DNA from 2 places in the Actinomadura keratinilytica genome. Region 1 is predicted to be linked to the other one. Evidence: predicted binding sites of a transcription regulator. Region 1 holds the regulator's gene; the other holds the start of a gene.
The links. Region 1 encodes HrcA, which represses chaperone genes, less so after heat shock. Its sites were predicted from a motif close to TTGGCACTCTCNNNNNGAGAGTGCCAA; they were not measured.
Positions count from the first base shown of each region.

Region 2: the regulator HrcA is predicted to act here: its motif matches at 1,943-1,969, upstream of groES (co-chaperone GroES).

Region 1 is NZ_BAABDO010000076.1:3,573-8,117, forward strand. Features, by position in the region: gene ABD879_RS21780 (DUF3097 domain-containing protein) at 9-827, opposite strand; gene hrcA (heat-inducible transcriptional repressor HrcA) at 1,048-2,064, shown strand; gene dnaJ (molecular chaperone DnaJ) at 2,065-3,198, shown strand; gene ABD879_RS21795 (16S rRNA (uracil(1498)-N(3))-methyltransferase) at 3,244-3,975, shown strand; gene ABD879_RS21800 (hypothetical protein) at 4,122-4,545, opposite strand, start outside.
Region 2 is NZ_BAABDO010000026.1:18,796-23,340, forward strand. Features, by position in the region: gene groL (chaperonin GroEL) at 1-1,424, opposite strand, end outside; gene groES (co-chaperone GroES) at 1,513-1,821, opposite strand; gene ABD879_RS11640 (class I SAM-dependent methyltransferase) at 2,053-3,288, shown strand; gene ABD879_RS11645 (apolipoprotein A-IV repeat region-like domain-containing protein) at 3,862-4,545, shown strand, end outside.

The DNA of each region.
Region 1 (4,545 bases):
GGAGGGCGCTAGGAGGCCGTCACGAAGTCGATGATCTCTTCGACGCGCCCGAGCAGCTCGGGTTCCAGGTCGGTGTAGGAGTTCACGGAGCCGAGGATGCGCCGCCATCCCTCGCTCACGTCGTCCCCCCAACCCAGAGCAGCGAGCACGCCTTCCTTCCAAGGTACGCCGCGGGGGACGTCCGGCCACGCCCTTATTCCGACGGCGCGGGGCTTGACGGCCTGCCAGATGTCGACGAACGGGTGGCCGGTCACCAGGACGTGGGGGGAGCGCACCTGCGCGGCGATCCGGCTCTCCTTGGACCCCTCCACCAGGTGGTCGACGAGCACGCCCAGGCGGCGCTGCGGGCCGGGCGCGAACTCCGCCACGATGGCGGGCAGGTCGTCCACGCCCTCCAGGTACTCCACGACCACGCCCTCCACCCGCAGGTCGTGGCCCCAGATCTTCTCCACCAGCTCGGCGTCGTGCACGCCCTCCACGTAGATGCGGCTCTCCCGGGCCACCCGCGCGCGCAGGCCGCTCACCGCGATCGACCCGGAGGCCGAGCGCGCCGGGGCCCGCCGCGGCTCCGGGCCGGGCCTGACGAGCGTGACGGGCCTGCCGTCCAGCAGGAACCCCGCCTTGGTCAACGGGAACACCCGGCGCCTGCCGAACCGGTCCTCCAGCGTCACGCCGAACTTGTCGCAGCCGACCACGGCGCCGCAGAAGCCGCTGTCGGGGTCCTCCACCACCAGGTCGCGTTCGGCCGGGATCTCGGGCACGCCGCCCTTCCGCGGCCGCCGCCAGTCGCCCGCCAGGACGTCGTTTCCGTAGTCCTTACTCCGCACGGATCCGCACATTAACCGCCCCGAACGCCGCGGCACCGGCGGCGCACGTCCATCGGCGTGGCGCGCCCCCGGGCGGCCGCGACCGGCCACCGGCGCGGCTCCGGAGGCGCCCCGGGCCGTTTCCGTCCGCGCCAGGCACTCCAGCCTGCGCCCGCCGGGCCGTACACTTGGCACTCGGAAGTATGGAGTGCCAGTACGGGGGCAGGGAGGAGGTGACCACGTGCTCGACGACCGGAAGCTGGCGGTCCTGCGCGCCATCGTCGAGGACTACGTCTCCACCAACGAGCCGGTGGGGTCGAAGTCGCTGGCCGACCGGCACAACCTCGGCGTGTCCCCGGCGACGATCCGCAACGACATGGCCGTGCTGGAGGAGCAGGGGTACATCACCCAGCCCCACACCAGCGCGGGGCGGGTGCCCACCGACAAGGGCTACCGGCTGTTCGTCGACCGGCTGTCCACGATCAAGCCGCTGTCGGCGGCCGAGCGGCGCGCCATCGAGACGTTCCTCAGCGGCGCCTACGACCTCGACGACGTGGTCGGCCGGACGGTGCGGCTGCTGGCCCAGCTGACCCGCCAGGTCGCCGTGGTGCAGTACCCGTCGCTGACCCGTTCGACGGTGCGGCACGTGGAGCTGGTCCCGGTGGCCTCGCACCGGCTGCTGCTGGTCCTGATCACCAACACCGGCCGGGTCGAGCAGCGGGTCATCGAGACACCGCGCGAGGTCTCCGAGGAGACCGTCGGGCACCTGCGGGCGTTGCTCAACACCTGTCTGGACGGCTGCGGGCTCGGCGAGGTGCCGAACGCCGTGGCCGACCTTCCGGAGAAGGTGGCGGCGGACGACCGGCCGGTCGCCGCGGCGGTACTGTCGGTGCTGCTGGAGACGCTGGTCGAAAAGCACGACGAGAAGATCGTGTTCGCCGGCGCCGCCAACCTGGCGGCCGTGGACTTCTCGCAGAGCCTGCGCGAGGTCCTGGAGGCCCTGGAGGAGCAGGTGGTGCTGATGCGCCTGCTCGGCGAGGTCGGCGACTCCTCGTCTTCTGTTACCGTGCGGATCGGCACGGAGAACCCCGACGAGGGGCTGCGCTTCACCTCGGTGGTCGCGGCCGACTACGGCGTCGGGGACAGGACGCTGGCCCGGCTCGGAGTGCTCGGGCCGACACGCATGGACTACCCCAGCACGATGGGAGCGGTACGGGCAGTGGCACGCTACGTTGGACAGATCCTGGCGGGGTCGTAAGTGGCCAACGACTACTACGCGACCTTGGGGGTCCGCCGCGACGCGAGCCCGGACGAGATCAAGAAGGCGTACCGGCGGCTCGCCCGCGAGCTGCATCCGGACGTCAACCCCGATCCGGAGACCCAGGAGCGGTTCAAGGAGATCACCCAGGCGTACGAGGTGCTCTCCGATCCCAAGAAGCGCGAGATGTACGACCTGGGCGCGGATCCGTTCGCCCCGGGCGGGGGCGCGGGCGGGGCCGGGCCGTTCGGCGGCGCCGGCTTCCCGTTCAGCGACATCATGGACGCCTTCTTCGGCACGGCGACCTCGCGCGGCCCGCGCACCCGCGCCCGGCGCGGCCGCAACGCCACGCTGCGCGTCGAGCTGGACCTGGCCGAGACCGCCTTCGGCACCACGCGCGAGCTGACGATCGACACCGCCGTGGTGTGCACCACCTGCGAGGGGTCGGGCTGCGCGCCCGGCACCCACCCGGAGACCTGCGACACCTGCATGGGCCGCGGCGAGGTGCAGCAGGTGCAGCGCTCGTTCCTCGGCCAGGTGATGACCTCGCGGCCGTGCCCGCGCTGCAACGGCTTCGGCAGCGTGATCCGCACCCCGTGCCCGGAGTGCTCGGGCGACGGCCGGGTCCGCACCCGCCGCACCGTCAAGGTCAAGATCCCGGCGGGCGTGGAGAACGGCATCCACATCCAGCTGGCCGGGGAGGGCGAGGTCGGCCCGGGCGGCGGCCCGCCCGGCGACCTGTTCCTGGAGATCGTCGAGAAGCAGCACCCGATCTTCGAGCGGGAGGGCGACGACCTGCACTGCACCGTGCAGATCCCGATGACCGCGGCGGCCCTCGGCACCAGCGTGACCATCGACACGCTGGACGGCGCCGAGGAGGTCGACATCAAGCCGGGCACGCAGTCCGGCCACGTCATCACCCTCTACGGGCGGGGCGTGCGGCACCTGAACGAGAGCGGCCGCGGCGACCTGCTCATCCACGTCAACGTGGAGACGCCGGCCAAGCTCGACGACGAGCAGGAGGCGCTGCTGCGCCGCCTGGCCGAGCTGCGCGGCGAGGAGCGCCCGCCCGGCAAGTTCGCCCCCGGCCAGCGCAGCGTGTTCTCGCGGCTGCGCGACGTGTTCAACCAGTAGCCCGGGGCATCCCCCCGATACGGCGACCAGTCAGAACGGGAACCTGTGTCTCCGCCGGTCTTCTTGGCCGAGTCCTCCGCGCTGGAGGGCGACCGCGTGCTGCTCGACGGGCCGGAAGGCCGGCATGCGGCCACCGTGCGCCGGCTGCGGCCCGGCGAGCGCGTCGACCTCACCGACGGCGCCGGGCTGCTGGCCGAATGCGTGGTGGCCGCGGCCGGCCGCGCGTCGCTGACCCTGGACGTGCTCGCCCGGCACCGCCACGAGCGCCCCCGGCCGCGCCTGGTGGTCGTCCAGGCGCTGCCCAAGGGCGAGCGGGGCGAGCTGGCCGTGGAGACGATGACCGAGGCGGGCGTGGACGAGATCGTCCCGTGGGCGGCGGCCCGCTGCGTGACGCAGTGGCGCCCGGACCGGCGCGACAAGGCCCTGGGACGCTGGCGCACCGCCGCCCGGGAGGCCGCCAAGCAGGCCCGCCGCAGCTGGCTGCCGGAGGTGCCGCCGCTGGCCGCCACCGCCGACGTCGAGGCCCGGATCGCCGCCGCGGCCTGCGCCGTCGTCCTGCACGAGGAGGCCGGCGAGCCGCTCAGCGCGCTGCGGCCGCCCCGCAGCGGCGACATCGTGGTGGTCGTCGGCCCGGAGGGCGGCATCGCCCCCGAGGAGCTCGACCGGTTCGCCGCCGCCGGGGCGCGTCCGGTCCGCCTGGGCCCGACCGTCCTGCGCACCTCCACCGCGGGCGTGGCGGCCGCGGCGGTCCTGTTCGCCGCGACCGGCCGCTGGTAGGCCGCCCGCCAGACCGCACGCACCGGCGCACGGCACGGGCGTGCGTTTCGAGGGCATGCGGAAGTCGAGGGCATGCGGAAGCCGATCCCGGGCTGGAGGGATCGCGGGGTGTGGGATTGTGCGCGCCGGCTCGGTGACCCGTCAGATCACTCTGGGGCCACGGCGGGCGCGTCCGTGGAGGCGGGGGCGGGCTCGCTCGATGTCGGCGCCTCGGGCTGCTGGGAAGGCTCGCTGGAAGGCGTCGTCGGCGTCTCGGGCGGCTGCTCGGTGGGCGGGGTCGGCGTGGTCGGCGGGGTGCTGCACGGACCGCTCGCCGGCGGGGCGGGGGAGCCCGCGGACGCGCCGTCCGTGGTGGTGTCGTCGGGAGCACACCCTGGGGAGCCACTGGCGGTCGACGGGGTGACGGTGACGGACGCCGAAGGGTCGTCGCCGGGAGCGCTGCCGTAGGAGTCGGGGGTGCGGGTGCCGGGCTGTGCACCGGGAGCGCCCGGGACCGTCCCCTCCAGCGAGCCCTGCCCGTGACCGTCGGAGGAGCCGTTGCCGCCGGCGGTCGACGACAGGAACCCCAGC
Region 2 (4,545 bases), on a different contig from region 1:
CCGTGGCCCGGCTGCAGCTCCTGCACCTTGGAGACGACGACGTAGCCCTCCTTGCCGGCATTCTCGGCGATCCAGCGCAGCGGCTCGACCAGCGCGCGGCGCACCGCCTCGGCGCCGACGGCCTCGTCGCCGGACAGGCCGAGGGTCTCGAAGCCCTCCTTGGCCACGTGCACCAGCGCCGAGCCGCCGCCGGAGACGATGCCCTCCTCGATGGCCGCGCGGGTCGCCGAGATGGCGTCCTCCAGGCGGTGCTTCTTCTCCTTCAGCTCCACCTCGGTGGCCGCGCCGACGCGCAGCACGCACACGCCGCCCGACAGCTTGGCCAGGCGCTCCTGCAGCTTCTCGCGGTCCCAGTCGGAGTCGCTGCGCTCGATCTCGACCCGGATCTGGCGGATGCGGTCCTCGATGTCGGACGCGGCGCCGGCGCCGTCGACGATCGTGGTGGCGTCCTTGGTGACCGTGACCCGGCGGGCCCGGCCGAGGTCCTCCAGGTTGAGGTTCTCCAGCTTCAGGCCGAGCGCCTCGCTGACCACCTGGCCGCCGGTGAGGATGGCCATGTCGGCCAGCATCGCCTTGCGGCGGTCGCCGAAGCCGGGGGCCTTGACCGCGACCGAGGAGAAGGTGCCGCGGATCTTGTTGGCGACCAGCAGGGCCAGCGCCTCGCCCTCGACGTCCTCGGCCACCACCAGCAGCGGCTTCTTGGTCTGGGCGACCTTCTCGGCCAGCGGCAGGAACTCGTTGACGTTGGAGATCTTGCCGTCGACGATCAGCACGTAGGCGTCCTCGAGGACGGCCTCCATGCGCTCGGGGTCGGTCACCATGTGCGGCGACAGGTACCCCTTGTCGAACTGGAGCCCCTCGGTGAACTCCAGCTCCAGGCCCATGGTGTGGGCCTCCTCGACGGTGATCACGCCGTCCTTGCCGACCTTCTCGAACGCCTCGGCGATCAGCTCGCCGATGCCGGCGTCCTGCGCGGAGATGGTCGCGACGTGCGCGATCTCGCTCTTCTCCTCGACCTCGCGGGCGACCTTGAGCAGCTGGTCGGACACGTGCCGGGCGGCCGCGTCGATGCCCCGCTTGAGGCCCAGCGGCGAGGCGCCCGCGGCCACGTTGCGCAGGCCCTCGCGGACCAGCGCCTGGGCCAGCACCGTGGCGGTGGTGGTGCCGTCGCCGGCGATGTCGTTGGTCTTGGTGGCCACCTCCTTGGCCAGCTGGGCCCCCAGGTTCTCGTAGGGGTCCTCCAGCTCGACCTCGCGGGCGATGGTCACACCGTCGTTGGTGATGGTCGGCGCGCCGAACTTCTTGTCGATGACCACGTTGCGGCCGCGCGGGCCGATGGTCACCTTGACGGCGTTGGCGAGGCGGTCGACACCGCGCTCAAGGGCCCGGCGCGCGTCCTCCTCGAACTCCAGGATCTTCGCCATGCGGAAAACAGTCTCCCTTCGCGCGAACCGCCCCGGTCCGCCCCTGTTGACGGGCCGGACCGGGGCGGTGCGTCACTGCTCGGACGCCTTACTTCTCGACGATCGCGAGGACGTCACGCGCCGAGAGCACGAGGTACTCCTCGTTGTTGTACTTGACCTCGGTGCCGCCGTACTTGCTGTAGAGCACGACGTCGCCGACCTTCACGTCGAGCGGCACCCGCTCGCCCTTGTCGTCGACCCGACCCGGGCCCACGGCCAGGACGGTGCCCTCCTGGGGCTTCTCCTTGGCGGTGTCGGGAATGACCAGGCCCGACGCGGTGGTGGTCTCGGCCTCAAGCGGCTGGACGACGATGCGGTCCTCAAGCGGCTTGAGAGCAACCTTGGTGGCGGTCGTCACGATCTGACCTCCCCTTCGGTGGTGTCCTCGGCCGGCGTGGAAGGGCCGGCCGCACATGTGGCAGAAGAGGCGACCCCGGACCGGCCTGCCGTCGCGGGTGCCAGACCGACCTCGTCGCTTATTGGCACTCTCAGCTTGAGAGTGCCAGTCATGGAGACTATGCCGTGGCCGGGGAGGCGTCAACACGAACACGTGCGCGCCCCCGGCCCCGGCACCGCTACCGTCCGGGGTATGGACATCGAGGCGTTCCGGGCCCTGCCGGGCCCCGCGGGCCGCGCCGTCCTCGCGGCGGCCGCCGAGGCGGACCTGAGCGAGAACGCCCTGCTCAGCACGGCTGCGCGCCTACGTGAACGCTACCCCGCCGAGCTCGTCGCCGCCGCTTTGACCCAGGCCCGGCTGCGGGTGCGCGCCCGCGCCAAGTTCGGCCCGGACGCCGACCGCATGTACTTCACCCCCGACGGGCTGGAGCAGGCCACCCGCGCCCGGGTGGCCGCCCACCGCGCGCGCCGCTTCGCCGCGTATCTCGACGCCCGCGGCGGGGCGGTGCTGGAGATGGGGTGCGGGATCGGGGCCGACCTCATCGCCCGGGCGCGGCTGGGGTGCCGCGGGGAGGGCGTGGAGCGGGACGCGCTGACGGCGGCGGTGGCGAAGGCGAACGTCGAGGCGCTGGGGCTGGCCGGTCTGGCGTCCGTCCGCGAGGGCGACGCCACCCTGGAGGATCCCGCCGGGTACGCGGCGGTGTTCGCCGACCCGGGGCGGCGCACAGGCCGGGGGCGCGTGTTCGACCCCCGGGCGTACGAGCCGCCGCTCGGCACCGTCCTGGACCTGGCCGCGCGTGCGCCCGCCGGGTGCGTCAAGGTGGCTCCGGGCATCCCGCACGATGCGATCCCGAACGGCGTGGAGGCCGAGTGGATCTCCGTCGGCGGGGACGTCAAGGAGGCCGCGCTGTGGCTGGGCGGGCTGGCCGGCGCGGTGGGCCGCCGCGCGACGGTGATCCGGTCGGACGACCCGGACTCCCCCGCCGCGACGCTCACGCCCGAGCCCGGCCTGGACGCGCCGGACGTGCGCCCGTGGGGGCGCTATCTGTACGAGCCGGACGGCGCGGTGATCCGCGCGCGCCTGGTCGCCGAGGTGGCCGCGCAGGTGGGCGGCGGCCTGGCCGACCCGCGCATCGCCTACGTCACCGCCGACGCGGCCGTGGCGACGCCGTTCGCGGCGGCCTACGAGATAGAGGACGTGCTGCCGTTCTCGGTCAAGCGGCTGCGCGCCGAGCTGCGCCGCCGGGACGTCGGCGTATTGACGATCAAGAAGCGCGGTTCGGCGGTGGACGTGGACCGGTTGCGCCGCGACCTCGGGTTCGCCTCCCGGCCGCGCCGGGGCGGCGGGGCGGAGGCGACCGTCGTGCTCACCCGCGTGGGCCGGGCGCCGGTCGCGCTGCTCGCCCGCCCGCTCCCCGCCGGGGAATGAACGAAGATCTCACCGCCGACTAAAAGATCTCCCCGCCGCTTAATGTTCGCAAGCGGATCCGGGAGGCGCGCCGGGCGCAGCGAAAAAATCGCCTATGCCGCGGCATCGCGTCCGCTAAGCATCGCGCCGATTCCGGGCCGCGCCTGCCATCCTGGGAATCGCGGGCGGCCGGAGAAAGGCGGCGTTCGCAATTGACGGGCGGGCGCGCGCCCCCGGCGCGTCGGCCCGCGCCGCGGCCCCCGGCCCGGCAGACTGGGCTCCCCCAGGCGGGAGCAGCCCCGGCGCCACGGTCACGGCGTCGGCGGCGGCCGCCCGCCCGGCTCGCCCGTGAACCGTCGGAAATGACCTCGCCCAGGATGTTCTCCCCCGTTACCGCCGCCCGGAAAACCAAGTGCATTCCACGGAACCCGCAATGTTTCCCGTTCGCTTTATCGCGGCGCCGCGCAACCACTACAGTGAGGCGTTCACGATTCAATGCCGCACGCCATTTCATCGCGTCGGCACACGAAGGAGCATCGGGTGGAAACGAATCACAACTTCCTGCAGACGGGGGGTCAACCGGTCTCGGATCGGATGCGGGAGTTGCTCGCCCGTGCGGCGCAGGACCACGTCTACGAACAGCGCTCACAGGGGCAGGTCCTGGACGAGATCCGCCAGCGGCTGGAGGGGATGGAATGGCTGCTGCGCGAGGTCCGGGAACGGGAGCTGAACGGGCTGACCGGGCAGCTCGACGGCGTCCGGGGGCAGGTCGAGGAGCTGGCGGGCAAGCCGCCGGAGTGGGCCGAGGGCCTGGCCGAGCACATCGAGGCGGTGGGCGAGCGGGTCAAGCCGGTGGCCGAGCTGCCCGCGCTGTGGGCCGACGTGGGCGTCGTCGCCGAGAACGTCGACGAGGGGCTGACCCGGCTGCAGGCGGTGCTCGACTCCGCGCAGCACATCAACGACGTCACCCAGCAGGCGTCGCAGCGCATGGAGGAGATGACCAAGCGGCTGGACAAGCTGCAGGGCAGCATGGAGGCGGCCTCCGTCCGGTTCAACCGGCTGGACAAGTCCCTGGCCGAGCTCGGGCACCGGGCCGAGAAGCTGGAGCACTCGATCAGCGGGATCACCGCCCGGGTCGACCAGTCGCTCGGCGAGATGGCCGACCGGGTGGAGCAGGGGCTGGAGGCGGTCAACGGCAGGGTCGAGGGCGTCGGCGGGCGGCTGGACGGTCTGGACGGACGGCTGGACGGGCTCGATGGCCGACTCGAGGGGCTGTCG